Regions from separate parts of the Tomitella fengzijianii genome, predicted to be linked through region 1. Evidence: riboswitches for the same ligand, from Rfam matches in the RefSeq annotation. Region 1 holds a riboswitch; the other holds the start of a gene.
What was found. A riboswitch is a leader RNA that binds a small molecule or an ion and turns the genes downstream of it on or off. The one in region 1 is predicted to bind cyclic di-AMP.
Positions count from the first base shown of each region.

Region 2: it holds a riboswitch for cyclic di-AMP, as region 1 does, so the genes downstream of both, FO059_RS11945 (C40 family peptidase) here and FO059_RS06005 (transglycosylase family protein) in region 1, are expected to answer to the same signal.

Region 1 covers NZ_CP041765.1:1,306,051-1,316,079, forward strand. Annotated here, with positions in the region: gene FO059_RS05975 (DNA repair helicase XPB) at 1-967, opposite strand, end outside; gene FO059_RS05980 (helicase-associated domain-containing protein) at 1,085-3,472, opposite strand; gene FO059_RS05985 (hypothetical protein) at 3,534-3,758, shown strand; gene moaC (cyclic pyranopterin monophosphate synthase MoaC) at 3,862-4,353, shown strand; gene FO059_RS05995 (MogA/MoaB family molybdenum cofactor biosynthesis protein) at 4,338-4,859, shown strand; gene FO059_RS06000 (molybdenum cofactor biosynthesis protein MoaE) at 4,889-5,317, shown strand; gene FO059_RS06005 (transglycosylase family protein) at 5,444-6,097, opposite strand; cyclic di-AMP (ydaO/yuaA leader) riboswitch at 6,107-6,282, opposite strand; gene FO059_RS06010 (MoaD/ThiS family protein) at 6,649-6,918, opposite strand; gene moaA (GTP 3',8-cyclase MoaA) at 7,054-8,136, opposite strand; gene FO059_RS06020 (ABC transporter permease) at 8,291-9,190, shown strand; gene FO059_RS06025 (sulfate/molybdate ABC transporter ATP-binding protein) at 9,313-10,029, shown strand, end outside.
Region 2 covers NZ_CP041765.1:2,637,481-2,647,509, reverse strand. Annotated here, with positions in the region: gene qcrC (cytochrome bc1 complex diheme cytochrome c subunit) at 1-255, opposite strand, end outside; gene ctaE (aa3-type cytochrome oxidase subunit III) at 335-946, opposite strand; gene FO059_RS11965 (hypothetical protein) at 1,163-1,624, shown strand; gene trpD (anthranilate phosphoribosyltransferase) at 1,742-2,830, shown strand; gene FO059_RS11955 (Lrp/AsnC family transcriptional regulator) at 2,913-3,188, opposite strand; gene FO059_RS11950 (DEDD exonuclease domain-containing protein) at 3,259-4,971, opposite strand; cyclic di-AMP (ydaO/yuaA leader) riboswitch at 5,391-5,543, shown strand; gene FO059_RS11945 (C40 family peptidase) at 5,559-6,230, shown strand; gene FO059_RS11940 (C40 family peptidase) at 6,467-7,627, shown strand; gene FO059_RS11935 (hypothetical protein) at 7,634-8,971, shown strand; gene FO059_RS11930 (glycosyltransferase family 4 protein) at 9,033-10,029, shown strand, end outside.

The sequences.
Region 1 (10,029 bases):
CCAGCCGCCGCCGGGACTGCAGGTCGGCCGTCATGCGGAACACCGGGGCCGGCAGCAGGTGCACCTCGTCGTAGACGACCAGGCCCCAGTCGCGCGAGTCGAACAGCTCGAGGTGCTTGTATTCGCCCTTCGACCTACGCGTGATCACCTGGTAGGTGGCGATCGTGACGGGCCGGATCTCCTTCTTCTCGCCCGAGTACTCGCCGATCTCGTCCTCGGTGAGGGTGGTGCGGTCGATCAGCTCGCGTTTCCACTGTCGCCCGGCGACGGTGTTGGTGACCAGGATCAGCGTCGTGGCCTGCGCCTTGGCCATCGCTGCCGCGCCGACCATGGTCTTGCCCGCGCCGCAGGGCAGCACCACCACGCCGGAACCGCCGTCCCAGAACGAGTCGGCTGCCAGCTGCTGGTAGTCGCGCAGCTGCCAGGGATGGGTGGTGGTATCCAGGGCGATCTCATGCGCCTCGCCGTCGACGTATCCGGCGAGGTCCTCCGCGGGCCAGCCCACCTTGAGCAGCATCTGCTTGAGCCGCCCGCGCTCGCTGGGGTGCACGCGCACCGTGTCGTCGTCGATGCGGTCCCCGAGCATCGGCTTGATCTTCTTGTGGCGCATCACCTCTTCGAGCACCGCACGGTCGAGGCTGATCAGGGTGAGCCCTTGCGCGGGGTGCTTGACCAGCTGCAGGCGCCCGTACCGCGCCATCGTGTCGGCGACGTCGACCAGCAGCGGCTGCGGTACCGGATAGCGCGAATAGGAGACGAAGGCGTCGACCACCTGCTCGGCGTCGTGGCCCGCGGCGCGCGCGTTCCACAGCGCCAGCGGGGTCACGCGATAGGTGTGGACGTGCTCGGGCGCGCGCTCGAGCTCCGCGAACGGGGCGATGGCGGCGCGTGCGTCCGCGGCCTGCGGGTGGTCCATCTCCAGCAGCAGCGTCTTGTCGGACTGGACGATCAGCGGTCCGTCGCTCACGTGGCCTCCCCAGTGTCGTCGCCGGCGGTGTTGAATCCCGGCGGTGTTGAATCCCGGCGGTGTTCGGAGCCGCCGGGCGGGATCGGCCCGGGCCGGCCCCGTCGTCGTCAACGCTCCTCAGTCCGCCAACGATACCGACGTGATCCGGTGCAGTGAAAAAGCGTGGCGGGCGCCGGTGACGGTGTCGAGCGCCTCCAGGACGCCGCCGTTGAACGCGAGGGGCTCGACCAGGCGGTGGATGGCCGTGCCCTGGGCGTCCACGTAACCCACCGTCACCGTCCGTCCCGTGCGCGTCGCGGTCTGCAGCAGGGAGACGGTGGCGGCGCCGCCGGCGCGCGTGCCGTCGGCGCGGACGGTGCGGGAGCCGGAGTTCTCCTCCGCCTTGTCGCCCGCCCGCATTCCGGCGACGATCGCGGCGAGATCGGCGTCGCCGAGGGCGGCGGGGCGGGGCCGGTGCACGTTCTGCCGTGTCCGGCGCGGGGTCGCCACCCGGGCGCCGCGCGGGCGCAGGTCCAGGACGCCGCCTTTCGCGTCCTCGCCGACCGCGGGAATGCCCGCACGGCGCAGCACCTCCATGAGGTCGGCCAGCTCCAGACCGCACACGGCGACGGTGGGGGCCAGCCGGCGAAGTCCCAGGTCCGGCAGCCGGGTGAGGACCTCGGACAGCAGGACTTCGTCCTCGCATCGGAGGAACGCGTTGGCGAAGCCGATACGCAGCCGGCCGTACCTGCGCGCCACGTCGTCGATCAGGTAGGTCAGGGCCTGCGGGACGGGGGTGCGCGATGCGCCGGCGAACAGCTCGTGCAGCTCGGACCCGCTCATCCCGGAGTCCAAGCCGGCGCGCAGGGAATCCTCGGTGAGCCGGTACACCGTGGCCGCTCCGGCGGACTCGACCTCCGCCACCCGCGAGATCGCGGCCGCGAGTTCCGGCACGAGTGGGCCGGGCGCGATCATCGTGAGGTCGGCCTGCAGCAGCACGTGGTCCACCGGTTCGGGCATGGCCGCCTGCATCGCCGCCGCCGCGGGATCGGCCCGCTCGTCGGTCCCGGCCTCCTCCGTAAGCCCGCGACCGGGGGCGGAGAGCGCCCCCTGCGCGACGACGCCCATGTCCTGCGCCTCTGCAAGGAGGTACTCGACGTAACCCAGCGGCATGCGTGCGTGGCGGCGGGGCCGCAGCCACCGCAGTGAGGCGAGCAGGTCGGCCGCGCCGATCCCGGTACCGGCCGGCTCGGCGGCCAGCCGCCCCAGCACCGCCTCGCGGTCGGCGACGACGCCGGGGGCGGTGAGCTCTGCGGCCAGCGCGGGCACCACCTTGTCCGCGGCATCGCGCGTGCCGATCTCCCAGATGCGCCGTGGCATCCGCAGCCAGGTCCGGGCCAGCACCGCCCACCGGGCGGCCGGTTCCAGGCTCAGCCACGCGTCGATCTCCGTGGACGGCGCCCAGTAGGAGTCCGCGGCGTCGTGCTCCGGGACGGGGTCGGGCAGGCCGGAGCGGATGAGGTCTGCGCGCGCGAGGACCTCCAGCAGGAATCCGATGCGCCGTTCAGCAAGCGAGAGCTCCTTGGCCAGCCGACGGATCTCCCGCACCCCCACCCCGCCGCTGCGCAGCACGGGCACGGGGTGAGCGCCCAGCGAGTCGAGGACGGCGCCCGCGTGCCTGAGCAGCTCCGCGGCCTCGCCGGCCGCGGTGGCATCGACGGTGGCGGGATCGTGCACCGTCGGCGACATCGGGGGAGGGGTGAGCCGCACCTGCGCGGCGGCCAGGGATCCGGCCGCGGAGCGGACGGCATCGGGCAGCCGGACGGTGTGCTCGTCGACCTTCTCGAGCAGGCCGGCGCGGATGAGGCGCTGCACGGGGCTCGTCTGCGGGGCGTCGTGCGCGGCGGCACGGGTCCTGCCGAGTCCGCCTCCGGCGAGCAGCGCATCCACCATGGACCGTTCGTCGTCAGGCAGCGATTCCAGCCGGGCGGTCATCCCGTCGGGAGCCGCTGCGGTGCCGCCTCCTGCGCTGTCACCCCCGTCGCCCCGGTGCGCGGTGCCGTGGTCCACGATGCCGGCCTTGGCGAACGCGGCGGGCGGGGAGGGCAGGACCTCCCGTGCAGCCGGGGCCATCTCCAGGCCGTCATGCCCCCACACCAGTGCGGCGGCGCGGAGCGCGCCCAGCGCACGATCCACGGCGCCGGGTCCGGCGGCCTCGTCGAGTGCGTCGTGCACGGCGTCGACGTGCACGGGGGCGGTGTCGGCATCGGCGTGGGCGAGCACCCCCAGGACGGCCATCGCGAGCGTGTCGTGGTTCTCGGCCGCCCTGTGCACGGACATGCGCTGCGCGGCGCGGTCCGCCAGCACGGAGGTCGAGGCCGGGGGCGCGACGGCGAGGTCGGGGCGGAGCCGCACCAGCAGGGCGAGGTCGTCGTCCGTGCACCGCCGCAACCACTCGGCGAGCCCGATCCCGCCGCCGTCCGCGGCGTGGTCGGCTTCGGGGTCTGCTGCACTTTCTGTGGCCATCGGGACCCAGGTTAGTGACCTGGGCTGGCCGATGTCGGCGGCGAGGTGTCAAAATGGGTCCGTGGCTGAGAATTCGGTGGCGGAGAACGCCCATAATGTCGAGATCGCTGTGTCCCATCACCGTCATGACTCGGGATGGCCGGAGCTTCCCGAGGGCGAGCACGCCGTGACGGAGCTGTCGTCCGCCCGTTCGGGCGGGCTGTCGCCGTTCGGTGAGGTCATCGAGCTTCCGCTGCCGGCGGAGGACCTGCCGTACTTGCATCCGATCACGGTGCCGAACCGCTGATCTTCCATTTACGGGGCGTCTTCCCCGTACGAGGAGTCTTCCACGTACCGGGCGCCGGCACGGCGGCACCGCCATGCCGGCAGTGCACGCAGGAGGTTTCGCGATGACCGCCGACGACGGGGCGCCCGCAGCGTTGACGCATGTCGACGAGGCGGGCCACGCCAGGATGGTCGACGTCGGCGGGAAGCCGTCGAGTGCCCGCCGCGCAGTCGCGGCGGGCACTTTCCGCACCACCGGGCAGGTGATCCGCCTGCTCGTGGACGGTGCGCTGCCGAAGGGCGACGCGCTCGCGACCGCCCGCATAGCCGGGATCATGGCGGCGAAGAAGACGCCGGAGCTGGTGCCGCTGTGCCATCCCATCGCCCTCTCGGGGGTCACGGTGGAGTTCGAGGTGGGGGAGGAGTCCGTCGGCGTGACGGCGACCGTCCGCACCACGGACCGCACCGGCGTCGAGATGGAGGCGCTCACCGCCGTGGCCGTGGCGGGCCTCACGCTGCACGACATGGTCAAGGCGGTCGACCCCGCCGCGGCGATGGACGACGTGCGCGTGCTCGCGAAGGACGGCGGCAAGACCGGCGAATGGCGTCGGCCGTGACAGCGCAGGACGGTCGCGGGAGGACAGACGTGGCCGCGCGGACCGCGGTCGTCATCGTGGCGTCGACGCGCGCGGCCGGCGGCGTCTACCCGGATCGTGCGGGGCCGGTGGCGGTGGACTGGCTGCGTGCGCGCGGATACTCCGCCGCGGACGCGCGCGTGGTGCCCGACGGCGACGCGGTGGGCGCGGCCCTGAGAGACGCGTTGCGGGCCCGCCCCGACGTCATCCTCACGTCCGGGGGCACGGGAATCTCCCCCACGGATCGGACACCGGAGCAGACGGCGCCCCTGCTGGAAAGGACCGTGCCGGGCCTGGCGGACGCGATCCGCGACGCCGGCGCGCCGCAGGTGCCGACCGCCGTGCTGTCGCGCGGCGTGGCGGGAGTGGCCGGACGCACCCTGGTGGTGAACCTGCCCGGTTCGTCCGGGGGCGTGCGCGACGGCCTCGGCGTGCTCGACGGGGTGCTCGACCACGCCGTCGAGCAATTGCGGGGAGGGGACCACTGATGGCCGGGCACGGGCCGGATACTGCGGGCGTGACGGCGGAGGTGCGCCGCGCGGAGGTCTCCGCCGCGCGGATCACGCTCCGCGGCCACGAGGACCACGTCGCGCACCACTCCGCCGGCGCGGTCGTGGGGTTCTGCGGCGTCGTCCGCGACCACGACGGGGGGCGCGGCGTGCTCCGGCTCCACTACACCGCGCATCCCAGCGCACAGGACGTGCTGGCGCGCGTGGCGCAGGAGATCTCCGAGGCGCATCCGGGAGTCCGGGCCATCGCAGTGAGCCACCGCGTAGGCGACCTCGAGATCGGCGACGAGGCCCTCGTGGCCGCAGTCGCCGCGGACCACCGGCACGAGGCGTTCGCGGCCTGCTCCGCGCTCGTGGAGGCGGTCAAGGAGCAGCTTCCGGTGTGGAAGCACCAGTTCTTCTCCGACGGCACCGACGAATGGGTGGGCTGCGCGTAGAGGTGGCGCGGGCGCGGCGTGCACATGCGGTGCCCGGCCCTTCGAACGGCCGGAGGAATGGGAAAGGTCCGGTCCGCACCGTGTCGGTGCGGACCGGACCTTTCGCTGTGCTCTGCCGGGCGGGTGTCAGCCCAGGTTGAGGTTCGCCAGCGTCAGGTAGTGGGCGACCACGTCGCGGTCGACGTCCACGCCCTGAGCCGATGCGTAGTGCACGGCGTTCGCGGCGGCATCCTGGATGTTCGCGCGGAAGTCGTCGTTCACCGGGACGTTGTTGTCCGCGGCGTAATCGAGGACCTGGTCCACGATCTGGCTGACGACATCGGCAGGCGCCTCCTCGACGGGGGCCGCGGGCGCGGCCTGCGTCACGGCGGGAGCCGGGGCCGGCTCGGGGGCGGGCGCGGCGGGGGTGCGCGGGGTGTAGCCGCCGAGTCCCTTGCCGCACACCGGCCATGCGCCCTTGCCCTGGCCCGCGAGGACCTCTTCGGCCACGGCGATCTGCTGGCTCTGGGTGGCCTGGTTGGCGCTGGGCGCGTATTGCGTTCCGCCGTAGGCGGCCCAGGTGCTGGGCGAGAACTGGAGCCCGCCCTGGTAGCCGTTGCCGGTGTTGATCGACCAGTTGCCGCCCGACTCGCACTGTGCGACGGCGTTCCACTGGGCGTCGGTGGCGGCGTTCGCGGTGCCGGCGAGTGCCAGCGATGCGCTGCCTGCGACAGCTCCGGAAACGGCGATCTTGGTCATGGTGCGCCCGGCAGTGCTGGGCTTGCGGTGACGTCCGGCCATCGTTCTGGGATTTCCTCTCCACACACGCCTGCGAAGTCAGCTGTCGGGTTGGGGCTGAGAGGTAGCCCTGCGCACCGTGCCGGCCTGCGGCCGTTCCGGTGTGCGTTCACCCCTAGGGGCCGTGTGGCGGCACGGGCGCGTCGCCCGGTCCTCCGTGGCCCCGATGTCCTTTGCGGACTTGGGTTCCCCGCTTCCGTCCCTGGGTTGTTCGTCGGTATCCGGGTCCCCGTCGGACGGAGTTCGGCGTTACGGGGCCGGATCGGCCGAGTCATCGACCGCGGACGACGCTATCCGTTACGGGACCGTGAGTCACGCTTGTCTCCGTCGCGGGCGCTTGATAGTCCATAACTGGCCTTCATTGCAAATCTTCGCCGTTGTTGCAGGTGACAGCCTTGTGTTACCTAACGATGCGGGGTCGTTACCCTACCGTGACGTGATGCACGTCACTTCTGGTCAAGGATTGCGGCTTGTTCGGGTGTGTCGTGGTCGACGTGCTCCACTCTTGACGGGAGCCGGGCCCGCGACCAGCGCCGACCCGTCGGCGCCGGCTCTCAGCCGCCCGCGAAAGGCGGGAGGATGTCCAGCGTCCCGCCCTCCGGCGGGAGGTGCAGCGGGGCGTGCCGGTCGCGCACGGCGACGCCGCCCCACAGGAACGAGCAGCGGTTCAGGACCTCCGAGACCGCGGGGCGCACGGCGGCGAGGTGCTCCAGCACGCCGTCGAGGCTCGGGGAGGGGGAGGGGCTGGTGATGAGCTCCTCATCGCGGCCCGCGGCAGAGGCCGCCCCCGCGAAGTATCGGATGGAGATGGTCGGGGCGCTCACAGGCGTCGCCTTTCTGTCAGGGCACGTTCGGCAGGGATTCTCCCGGCGTGTCCGGAAGGGGGCCGCGTTGCGCTCTCAGCGTGCTCTGAAGGCCGGTGGCGGGATGGCGCGTGCGCATACCCGCCCTCGGGCGTATCAGCCGCCGATGGCGCTCATCGGACGGTCGGGCTGGTGGAAGCCGGGCGAGCCGATGCCGTGGCCGGCCTTCTTCGCCCACATGGCCGCACGCCAGCGGCGGGCTATGGCGTCGTCGTCCGCGCCGCCGCGCAACAGCGCGCGCAGGTCGGATTCCTCGCGTGCGAAAAGACAGTTGCGCACCTGGCCGTCGGCGGTGAGCCGGGTCCGGTCGCACGCGGCGCAGAACGGCTCGGTCACCGAGGCGATGATGCCGACGGTGGCCGGGCCGCCGTCGACCAGCCAGCGTTGGGCCGGTGCGGAACCTCTGTGCGCCGGGTCGGGGGTGAGCCGGAAACTCGCCCCCAGCACTTCGCGGGTCTGTTGCGCCGTCACCATCGTCGAGCGGCGCCAGTCGTGGCCCGCGTCGAGTGGCATCTGCTCGATGATCCGCAGCTCGTAGCCGTGCTCCAGGCAGAACTCCAGCAGCGCGGGAGCGTCCTCGGCGTTGAGGTCCGGCTTGAGGACGGCGTTGACCTTGACCGGCGTCAGGCCGGCGTCGTGCGCCGCCTGCAGGCCCGCGAGGGCGTCGTCCAGGCGGTCGCGCCGGGTGATGGCCGCGTACTCCGTGGGGTCGACGGTGTCCAGCGACACGTTCACCCGGTCGAGTCCGGCGTCGGCGAGTGCCTGGGCCTTGCGTGCAAGGCCCAGGCCGTTCGTTGTCAGGGCCAGGCCGGGGCGCGGGTCCAGAGCCGACGCGGCGGCGATGATGTCGACGATGTCCCGCCGCAGCAGCGGCTCCCCGCCGGTGAACCGGATCCGGGTGACGCCGAGGTCCCGGGTGCCGATGCGCAACAGCCGCGTGATCTCGTCCGCGGTGAGGAGCTCGTCCGTCGGCAGCCATTCGAGCCCCTCGGCCGGCATGCAATATGTGCACCGGAGATTGCAGCGGTCGGTGAGCGAGACGCGCAGGTCGGTGGCGACCCGCCCGAAGGTGTCCGACAGCGGGCCGCGGGCGAACCGCGCGTCGGCTTCGTCGATCCCCGCCGGGCCGTGCGCGGCAGCTTCGCCCATGGCCGGCAGCCCCAGGTTGACCGCTGTCATGCCACCACCCTATCCGTCTGCGGCGCCACGTCGACCTGTGAACCGTGGATAAGCCGCCCTGCGCACGACGGTGGGCGGCGACTGTGCATGCGCATCGCCGAAGGGAACGCAAATGCGGTCATGCGAGGAGGAAAAAGGCGCATATGATGTTCCAATGTTGCGGACGCGGACCGGAACCCTGCGGCGGAACCACGTGGCAGCGCCCGGATGGCTTCTCCTGCCCGCCGCGATCGGGGTCATCGTCATCGGTCTGCCCATCGTGGGACTCGCGGCGACGGTGCCGTGGGGCCGCTTCCTGGGCCTGATCTCATCGCCGTCGTCCCTGACCGCGCTGCGCCTGAGCCTGCAGACCGCCGCGGCGGCGACGGTGATCGTGGTGATCCTGGGCGTGCCGATCGCGATACTCCTGGCGCGATCCGAAGGGCGCTGGGCGCGGCCGGTGCGGGCCGTGGTGCTCGTGCCCCTCGTTCTTCCGCCGGTGGTGGGCGGCCTCGCCCTGCTCTACACCTTCGGCCGGGGCGGGATCGCCGGCGCGCGGTTGCAGGCGCTGGGCATCGACATCGCCTTCTCCACCACCGCGGTGGTCCTGGCCCAGGTGTTCGTGTCGCTGCCGTTCCTGGTGCTGAGTCTGGAAGGGGCGCTCCGGGGAATGGACACGCGCTACGAGGCCGTCGCGTCGACGCTGGGAGCGCGCCCGGTCCGGGTCCTCCGCAAGGTCACGCTGCCGATGGTGATGCCGGGCCTGGTCTCCGGCGTGGTGCTGGCGTTCGCGCGGTCGCTGGGGGAGTTCGGTGCGACGATCACCTTCGCGGGCAGCCTGCAGGGCCGCACCCGTACGCTGCCACTGGAGATCTACCTGCAGCGTGTGGACGATCCGGACGCGGCAGTGGCGCTGTCCATGGTGCTCATCGTCGTGGCGGTGGTCGTGGTGGTCGCCATCCACGGACGGGGCGCCCGGTCGCGCGGACCACGAGGGCGGAAAGGTCCGGAGTGGAACGGTCCGGGGCGAGGTGGGCCTGTGCGGGGCGGGGCCCGTGAGGAGTTGGTCGTGTGATGAACGACGGGAGTGTGCGCGTGTCCGGAATCGATGAGGACGCCGGTGACCGCGGTGCCGCCGACGGCGCGCCGTGGCTGTCGATCGACGCGACGGTGATCGAGCGGGGGTTCGCGGTGTCCATGCGCCTCGCCCCGGGGGAGGTGGTCGCGGTCCTCGGTCCCAACGGGGCCGGAAAGTCGACGCTGCTGTCGGTGATCGCGGGCCTGGTCCGGCCCGACGCCGGCCACGTCCGCGCCGGCGAGCGCATGCTGCTCGACACGGACGCCGGCACGGACGTCCCGGTGGCCCGGCGCAGGGTGGGGCTGCTGGCGCAGGACGCGCTGTTGTTCGGCAGCCTCTCGGTGGCGGAGAACGTCGAGTTCGGGCCGCGCAGCCAGGGCGTGGGCAGGCAGGAGTCCTCCGAGACGGCGCGCCGCTGGCTTGCGGAGGTCGGTGCCGGTGACCTGGCGGAGCGCAAGCCGCGGAAGCTCTCGGGCGGCCAGGCGCAACGCGTCGCGATCGCGCGGGCGCTGGCCGCGGGCCCGGAGGTGCTGCTGCTGGACGAGCCGATGGGTTCCCTCGACGTGGCCGTCGCCGCGCAGGTCCGCTCGATGCTGCGTCGTGTCCTGCGCGACCGCGCGGCGGCGACGGACGGGCGCAGCGCGGCGGTGATCGTCACGCATGACCTGGTGGACGCGCTGACGCTGGCGGACAGGATCATCGTGCTCGACAACGGGTCGGTCGTCGACGACGGGCCCGTCGAGCGGGTGCTGCGGTCGCCGCGGAGCCCGTTCGCGGCCGACCTCGCCGGTACGAACATGGTGTCGGGGCGGGCGGTCGCCGCTGTCGACGTCGCC
Region 2 (10,029 bases), 1.3 Mb from region 1:
GATGCACGACTGGTCGTAGAGCTGTTCGCCTTCACGAACAAGTGCCGTCTGATCCTCGTCCGCGGTTGCCACCTGCGGGGTGGGGGTCAGTGCCGCGGCGAGCACACCGGCGCCGGACAGTGCGCCCAGCAGCAGGGCGCCGCCGGCAGCGCGGCGGCGGATCTTGCGGCGGCGCTTGGCGCGGGCCGGGTCCGGTGTCGTGGCCTGTGTGTCATCACCGGGCTCACCGGCGACAGGTGGGGGAGATGATTTCATCGGTATCCCTTTTGTGTATCGCGGGACGGACTGAACAGCCTCATGCGGTGTTCGTTCCCGACCGGTTGCGGGTCAAGCGCTATCGGATGATGTAAATCGTGAGGAACAGCCCGATCCAGACGATGTCGACGAAGTGCCAGTAGTACGAGACGACGATCGAGGCGGTGGCCTGGGCGGGCGTGAACTTGCTCATCTTGGTGCGGGCGATCAGGAACAGGAACGCGATCAGACCGCCGATGACGTGCAGGCCGTGGAAGCCGGTGGTGATGTAGAAGACCGAGCCGTAGGCGCTGCTGGCCAGCGTGGTGCCGTGCGCGACCATCTCGCGGAACTCGTTCGCCTGGCCCAGGACGAAGACCAGCCCCATGAGGAACGAGATGAAGTACCAGCGTCGCAGCCCGAACACGTCGCCCCGCTCCGCGGCGAAGACGCCCATCTGACACGTGAACGAAGATGCCACGAGGATGATGGTGAAGACCAGGGCGTACGGCAGATTCAGCTCAGTGGGCTCCGGCGGCCATCCGCCCGTCGCCTGGGCGCGCGCGACAAAGTACATCGCGAACAGGCCGGCGAAGAACATGAGCTCGCTCGAGAGCCAGACGACTGTCCCCACGCTGACCATGTTCGGCCGGTTCAGCGAGTGCACCCGTTGGCTGATGGCGGATCCTGATGTCCCTACTGCGCTCGTCACAGATGGAAGTATGACCCCTCGTAGTAACTTCTGCCCAATCGGGTCCGAAATTGCTCGTAGTGGATTATTCCCGGGCATGCTGACCTGGGAGTTCGGTCCGTTGCGGGAGCATGACGGTGTGTCTCGGCGTGTCAAGCCTGGCAAGTGGTTCGGGACGGACGGGGCGGACGGGACGGACGGGGCGGACGGGCAGTAGCGACGACGAAGGAGGCGGCGGTGGCCGGTGGGATCGGATTTCGTGGCTGGTGGGCCAGGCTGACCGGCGGCGGGCGCGGGGAGCCGTCGCTCGACCTCGCGGATCCGGGGCTCCAGGTGGTCGCGTCGTCGGTGGACGAGGTGGAATCGTGCGGCTCTGTCCTGGAGCGGGCCGCGGCCGCGACTCCGGCGTGGGACGGGGGCGCACCGGCGGTGTCCCGCCACCATCTGTCGGTGACGGAGGACGCGGCTGACCAGGTGGTCGCCATCGGGGCGCAGACCGGGTACACCAGGTATCCGGGCGGCGTCACTGCCGTCGCGGGCGCGGGCGAGGCACACGTGGGCGGCGGCAACCGGGTTCGAGTGACTCTGGCGCGCGTCGAGCGGCTCGACGCGCTGCACTTGGCGCAGGAACGTGCGCGGATGGCGGGACTCGCGCAAAGGTTCGGGGGCACCGTCCTCGGATGGGACGCATTGCAGTAGCGGCACCCACCGCCGGAACCCGCGCGGTCCGCCGCCCGATAAGCTTGCTCAGCAGGTGTGCCCGGCCGGCAGCGGCGGGGGTGCGCGGGAACTGGATCGCACACGAGGCGGGTGGAGATGGATCGGGACGCACAGGCGGCCGCAACGGTTCCGGAGCAGCGTTCGTGGCCCGGCGTCCTCGGCCGCGTGGTGGACGGCGCGGAGCTGGACGCCGGTGACACGAGGTGGGCGATCGACGAGATCTTCGGGGACAACGCCACGGCGGCGCAGATCGCCGCGTTCGGGGTGGCACTGAAGATGAAGGGGCCCACGCCGGGGGAGCTTCGGGGGCTGGCGGACGGGATGCTTTCCCACGCGCGGCTGGTCGACGGTGCGCGTGACGGTATAGACATCGTCGGGACGGGCGGTGACCGCGCCAACACCGTGAACATCTCCACGATGGCGTCGATCGTCGTGGCGGCGGCCGGCGCGCCGGTGGTCAAACACGGCAACCGCGCGGCGTCGTCCAAGTCGGGAGGCGCCGACGTGCTCGAGGCGCTGGGCGTGACGATCGCGCTGGGGCCGCAGGGCGTCGGGCGGTGCATCCGGGAGGTGGGAATCGGTTTCTGTTTTGCGCCCCTGTATCACCCTGCTCTGCGATTCGCGGGTCTTCCGCGCCGCCAGATCGGGATTCCCACGGTCTTCAATGTCCTCGGTCCTCTCACGAACCCGGGCCGTCCGCGGTCGGGGCTCATCGGCTGTGCATTCCCGGACCTCATCGAGACGGTGGCGGGCGTGTTCGCGGAACGCGGCCAGTCCGCATTGGTGGTGCGCGGCGACGACGGGCTCGACGAGCTGACGACCTCCACCACGTCGACCGTGTACCTGGTGGAGGAAGGAGCGGTGTCCAAGCAGTCGCTGGACCCGCGGGATCTCGGCGTGGACACCGTGCCCCTTGATCGGCTGCGCGGCGGGGACGCCGAGGAGAACGCGACCGTGGCCCGCGCGGTGCTCGCCGGCGAGCCCGGGCCGGTGCGCGACGCGGTGCTGCTCAACTCGGCCGCCGCCCTTGCCGCGTACAACGGCGGCACGGGAACCGTCGTCGAGCGGGTCGCGGCGCAGTACTCCGCGGCCGCGCAGGCCGTCGATTCCGGTGCCGCGGCTGCGCTGCTGGAGCGATGGGCGGACGTCAGCGCTCGGGCGGCGGCGGACGAAGCCGCTTCGTAGCGCGCGGAGAGTCCGGGCCCGGAACGCGGTGCGGCTTGTGAGCCTCGGTGGTGCCCCCGTGCGGGAGGCGGCCGGCGCGGCGTCACTCGCCGATCGAGAACGCCTCTTCGACGTCGACGCTGGAGTACGAGCGGAACGCGATGTGGGTGGTGGTGCGGACGATGCCGGCGATCTTGTTGATCCCGCCGGTGACCACGTCGGCGACGGCCTCGTGATCGCGCACCTTGACGACGGCGACGATGTCGACGTCGCCTGCGCAGGAATAGACGGACTCGACGCCGGGGATGTCCGCAATGGCCTGCGCGGCCTCGGGGATCGTGGCGGGTTCCACGGCGGCCAGGACGATGGCGGTGATCATCGGTTGCTCGACTCCTCGTAGTCAGTACGGCTCGGCGCCATTGTCCCCTGTCCGGCCCGGGCGGCGAGGATCACCCCGCGTAGTCGGCCGCGGCGCGGCCGTCGCGCGCCCGCTGCACCCAGCCGGCCCACCGGCCCGCGCCGCGGATCGGGGTGACGAAGCCGCCGGTGGAGCGGACTATGCGGGAGCCGGGGCGGCCGATCCAGCGTGCCACCAGCGACACCTCGCCGCCCGTGGCGCCGCGCAGCGGTCCCGGCCCGGGGATGACCGTCTCGGCGGCAACGGTCAGCGCGTCGACCACCGGCATGGGTGAAGCTCCCCGGGGCGCGCATCCGGCGGCGGCCAGCCGTCCCGACCGGACGACGGCGAATTGCCACCCTCCGGACCCGTCCGGCCGGGCGACGACCAGCTCGTCGAGAGTGGCGAGGGCCCGGAGACGTTGGCAGCGGTCCAACGCGGACACCAGGGAACCGAGCCCGTCACGTTTACGGGCGGCGGTCTCGAACAGGCAGGCCCCGGACAACTCGTCGATGCGCTGCCGCAGAGTCTCCAGCGGAGCATCGTCGAGGCCGTGGATCAGCGCGCGCACGGGTGCGAGGCGCTCCGCATACTCGTCGCGCGTCTCCCCGGGGCGATCGGCCGAGGCGCGGTCCCGGTCGTCGCCGCTGCGGGAGGCCGCGGGGCATCCGCCTATCGCGCCGAGCGTGCTGCAGTCCGCGCCGTGCACGCCGGCGGCGGGGATGCGGTGGTTGCAGGTGCGGATTCCGCATGCCTCCGCGAGCGCCGCCGCGGACTCGGCTGCGGTGTTGCGGCTCCGGAACGGTCCGAGCGAGTCAGGCCCGCAGCGCCGGCGCACGACGACGCGGGGGAACGGTTCGTCGGACAGGTCCACCCACCAGCTGCGGGAGGGCTGCTTGGACGCGCGGTTGTACGGCGGAGCATGCGCGGCGATCATGCGTAGCTCGCGCACCTCCGCCTCGAGCTCGTGCGCACACGTCACGTGGTCGATCCTGTCGGCCAGCGCCACCATCTCCTTCATGCGTGCGCGCTTCTCCGAGCCGGTGAAGTAGGTGCGCACGCGGCGGTGCAGATCCACCGCGGTGCCGACGTACAGCACCTCGTCGGAGGGGCCGCGGAACAGGTAGACGCCGGGCTCGTGGGGGAGAGGATCGGCCAGGTGGCGTTTGGTCTTCTGAGCTTTGCTTACCGGCGACATGTGTGCGAGCAGATCCGGGAAGGTGTGCACGCCCTCGCTGCCGGCACGCCCGAGTAGTCCGTGCAGGACGTCCACCGTGGCGCGGGCGTCGTCCAAGGCGCGGTGCGTGGGCGGGGTGCTGACGTCGAAGAACCGTGCCAGCGCCGAAAGCTTGGCGGACGGCGCCTCGTCGCGGCCCAGCACACGTCGGGCCAGGCGCACCGTGCACAGCACCGGGAATTGCGGCCACGCGGTGTCGGCTGCCGCCGCGGCCGCCTTGAGGAATCCGATGTCGAACCGGGCGTTGTGCGCCACCAGGACCGCGCCGCGCGCGAACTCCAGGAACGGCGGCAGCACGGCGGACATCGGCGGCGCCCCCGCCACCATCGCGTCGGAGATCCCGGTGAGCCGGGTGATGAACGGCGGGATGGGGCGACCGGGGTCGATGAGCGTCGCGAACTCGCCCAGGCGCTCGCCGCCGCGGACTTTGACCGCGCCGATCTCCGTGACCGCGTCCGTGCCCGCTCGACCCCCCGTCGTCTCCATGTCGACGACGACGAAGGTGGTGGTGCTGAGTGCGGCGTCCATGCGGTCGAGCCGAAGTTGCTCACCTCCGGGGTCCCGGGTGGCCGTCGCGTGGTCCGTCACGGCGACCAGAGTAGGCCGCGCCTCCGACAGGGCGCCGGTCCCGATGCGTGGGACGGGAAGCGATGAGCGTCACACTGGTGCGACCCGGCGACCGCGCCGACGCGGCCGCCGCGACCGGCCGTGCCGCCGGGGACGGCGTGGAATCGGCGCTGAACTGCGCGTCAGCGCCGAATCGCGGTGGGTTCGCGGATGTCGACGGGAGCGGGGCCGGCCGGACGGCGGGTCGTCGGGGCCGCCGTCGGTGCGGAGGCGCGCGTCCGGATGGGGGGTTCGCCGCCGTGGCGGCTGGACACGAATGGTGTCCGTTTCGTAATCTTTCCGAGACCTTGCGATGCAACGCCGCGCCACCCGGCGCGGGGCGCAGGTCACCGCCTAATCGATGCGGCGCATCGAATCGGGGACCCACTTGAGTTCTGGGGTGAATCCGCTGCGTGCACCAGCACGTTCGCGGTAGGGCAGTCTTCCTAGCCCGAACCCGTCAGCTAACCCGGTCGGCGGTAAGAGGAAGAAACGGAGACACCTGGGCTGTGGCCAAACACAGGTTGAAGAAGCAGAGCGCGCTGGGCACCACCGCGCGCAGCGCACTCGCCATCGGGGCCGTCTCGGCCGGCACGATCGGGCTCGCAGCCGCGCCCGCCGCCGCGGACACGGTCACCGTGCAGGGCGTCGGGACCTTCGATGTCCCGGAGGGCGTGACCCTGCCCGAGATCCCGACGACGGACGCGATGCTCTCGCAGGCTCCGGCCGGATTCGCGATTCCGGCGGGCATCGATCTGCCGGACATCTCCATCGATCGCGGAGTCTCGGACTCGCTCGGCGCCTCGTCGACGGGCGATTCTCTGGGCTCGACGCAGGACAGCACCGGTGCGCGCGCGCTCGCCGCCGCGGAGAGCAAGGTCGGCTCGCCGTACGTCTGGGGTGCCAACGGGCCCAACGCGTTCGACTGCTCCGGTCTGATCCAGTGGTCCTACGCGCAGGCCGGCGTGCAGCTGCCGCGCACCAGTTACGACCAGGCGGCCGCAGGGCATGCGGTGTCGCTCAACGACCTTCAGCCCGGCGATATCGTGATCTACAACGGCGGTAGCCACGCGGCGCTGTACGTGGGCGACGGGCAGATCGTGCACGCCACCACCTCGGGCGTGCCCGTGAAGTACGCGGACCTCAATGTCATGAACGCCGAAGGGGCCCGCCGCCTCTGATGCGGGCTTCACCTCGGAAGTTGGACAGTCGTCGGCGGATTTCGTAACCTGTTCGCGACCTTGCCGCTCGGCGTCCCGATCGCGACTTCCGTCCGATACGTCCGACCCGTGCGGCTCCGCCGCCCGGCGTGGAGGCGCGCGATGCGCTCGTGCGTCCGCACCGGGCGGGCGAGGGTCACACCGAATGACCGGCCGCCTACCGCGGTCGTGTGAACAGGACGGGGGGAATGCGCGCGGTGGTCTCCAGACACAGCCTGCCTACGCTGCGCGGATCGGTCACGGCGCTCGCCGTGGCGCTGGTCTGCGGTTCGGTGGTGGGGCAGGCAGGCGCGGATCCGCAGCCTGGCCCTGCCGTGCCGATCGTCGACGCGCAGCCCGCGACACAGCCCCCCGCCCCCGCGGCGGACCGGGCGCACCGGGAAGCACCCGACCCGGCCGCGGCGTTCACCGTGCCACCCGCGCCCACGGATCCCGGGGCTGCTGTCGACCAGATCATCACGCTGTCCCACGAGGCCGAGCGTGCCAACCAGGCGGTGCTGGCGCAGCAGCAGCAGGTCGATGCCGCGGTGACCGATCAGCATGCGGCCGAGGCCCGCCGGGATGCGGCGCAGGCCGCTGTCGATGCGGCGCAAGCCGCGGTGGACCGGTACCGCGGCACGGCGGACCGTGTCGCTGCCGCCAATTATCAAGGCGTGCAGGTGAACAAGCTGTACGCGTTGATGCTGAGCAAGTCGCCTCAGCAACTCCTCGATCAGATGTCGGTGCTGGACCAGGTCACCTTCGAGACCGAGCGTCAGTTGGCCGAGTACAAGTCGGCCGAGTCCGATGCGCGTGCGGCGCGCGCGGAGTCGGCGCGGGCGGCGGACGCGGCCGCGCAGGCCACGGCGGCCGCGCAGGACGCCCAGGACCGGCTGCGCGACAAGCAGGAAGCCTTCCAAGGCCGCATCAACGAGGTGCGCGGGCTGTACGGGCAGATGACGGGCGCCGCGCGTGCGCAGCTCGCCGGGGCGTTGGTTCCGGCCGGATTCGACATCGCCGGAATCGTCGGCTCCGGGCCGGAGTTCGCGGCACTCCAGGTGGCACTGACCCGGATCGGCGACCCGTACGTCTGGGGCGCGACGGGCTCGCACCAGTTCGATTGCTCCGGTCTCGTCCAGTGGGCCTACGCCCAGGTCGGCATCGACGTCCCACGCACAAGTCAGCAGCAGGCGCAGGGCGGCACCCCCGTCGACCCGGCCGACATGCGGCCGGGGGACGTGGTCACCTTCTACGACGACGTCTCACACGTGGGGATCTACGCGGGGAACGGGATGATGGTGCACGCCTCCACATTCGGGGTGCCGGTCAAGGTGCAGGCCGTCGACTCCTTCCCGATTCACAACGTCCGGCGCTACTAGGACGCCATGCCCGGCACCACCAAGGCCGCTCACTTCCGGCCCGCGAGAGCCGCGGCAGCCGTTCTCGCGGCGGCGTTCCTGTTCCTCGGGGGCTGTGCGTCCGACGCCGGCACCGGGTCCACCCCGAGCGCGACCGCCGACTCGGAGCCGCTCTCGCCGTTCCAGCAGGCGCGGCACGACGGCGTGAATGCGTTGCTGGCGTCATGGGCGACCGCGCTGCAGAACGACGACGAGGACGCACTCCGGCGGTTGGTGGACCCGCAGGCCGCGCCGGGTTTCCTGGAATCGCAATTGGCGCTGGCGCGCAACCTGGCGTCGGTCGACTTCGCGGACTTCGGATTCCACATCGGGGACGATCCCGAGGTGTTCGTCCCCGCGTCGATAGCGGAGCGGCTCGGCGCGATCGACGCCTGGGGGCCGCCCGTTTACCTGGATTTCCGGCTCGACGGGGTCGACGACGCGATGATTCACACCCCCGTCGGCCTGATCGCCGCGCGGCGCGGCGATCATTGGACTCTGGTGAGCACTCAGGAGCTCCAGGACGGTACCCATGCGACCCTGCCCGCGGGGTCGTGGGCCTACGGCCCGGTTGAACAGACGCCGGTCCCGATCGACGGCGCGGGCGGGTCCCTCGTACTCAGCCACCCCGAGGATGCGGCCGAGGCGGACCGTGTGCGCGGCATTCTGCCGGGCGCGGTCGCCGCAGTCACCGACTTCTGGGGTGAGGGATGGGACCGCACCGTCGTCGTGGAGATCTCCGACAGTGCCGACGAGTTCTCGGGTCTGACCGGCAACCCGGCCGACCGCACGGACGTCGCCGCGGCGACCATCTCGCTCGACTCCGACACCCCCGCGAACGGACAGCGCATCGTATTCGCGCCCGGCGCCCTCACCAGGATGCCGTCCGCGGACGCGCATATGGTCCTGCAGCATGAGCTCGCCCATGCGGCGGTCCGCGCGGACGTGGGGCGCGGCGCACCGACCTGGCTGCTCGAGGGCACCGCGGACTACGTCGCAGAGCGGCAAGTCGGCGTCGTGTCCGCCCCGGCTCCGGTGCCGCTCGTCGCCGCGATGGTCTCCGCGCACGGCGCGCCCGACGAATTGCCGCAGAACAAGGACTTCACGGGGGCCAATGCCGCGCTCGCGTACCGGCTCGCACGCTCGGCGGCGGATTACATCGTCGCCACGTACGGCGAGGACGGGCTGCGCTCGGTGCACGAAGCACTCGGCGTGGGCGGGCTCGACGCCGCCGCGCAAGACCAGGCGCTGGACAAGGCGATCGGCGTCAAGATGAACGACTTCGCGAGCGGTTGGTCGCAGTGGCTGGCCTCGAGGTTCGGTTGACCGGCGGCGGACGTCGCGGGTCGGATCCGCCCGGTCGGCCGGAACCGCATACGGTGTGAGCATGCACAGGACGTTGCTGGTGACCAACGATTTTCCGCCGCGCGCGGGTGGCATCCAGTCATACCTGCACACGTTCGCTGCGCAGCTTCCACCGGAATCCCTCGTCGTGTATGCGCCGCGCTGGCGGAGGGACTCGCACGTGCGTTTCGATGCCGCCCAGCCGTTCGAGGTGGTGCGGCATCCGACGACGCTGATGCTGCCCACGCCGTCGGTGGCGAAGCGCGCCCGGCAATTGGTGCGGTCGCACGGATGCTCGACGGTGTGGTTCGGGGCGGCCGCCCCATTGGCCCTGCTCGGCCCGACGATGCGGAAGGCCGGCGCCGACCGCATCGTCGCCAGCACCCACGGGCACGAGGTGGGTTGGTCGATGCTGCCCGGCGCACGGCGATCACTGCGCCGGATAGGCGACGACGCCGACGTCATCACCTATGTGAGCCGTTACACGCGGGGCCGGTTCGCCGCGGCCTTCGGACCGCGGGCGGCGCTCGAGCACCTGCCGCCCGGCGTGGACAGCGACGAGTTCCGCCCCGATCCGGCCGCGCGCGTGGAACTGCGCCGCCGGTACCGGCTGGGCGAGCGGCCCGTGATCGTGTGCCTGTCCAGGCTGGTGCCACGTAAGGGCCAGGACATGCTCATCCGCGCGCTGCCCAGGATCCGGGCGCGCATCAGCGGGGCGACGCTACTGATCGTCGGCGGCGGGCCCTACTCGGACACGCTGCACGCACTCGCCCGCCGGATGGACGTGGCGGACCACGTCGTGTTCACGGGTTCGGTGCCGGGCGACGAACTGGTGGCGCACCACAACGTGGGCGACGTCTTCGCGATGCCGTGCCGTACGCGCGGAGCCGGGCTCGACGTGGAGGGCCTGGGCATCGTGTTCCTGGAGGCGTCCGCGTGCGGTGTGCCGGTGGTGGCAGGCGATTCGGGGGGAGCCCCGGAGACCGTGCTCGACGGCGAAACCGGGCGGGTGGTCGACGGCCGCGACGTGGGGGAGATCG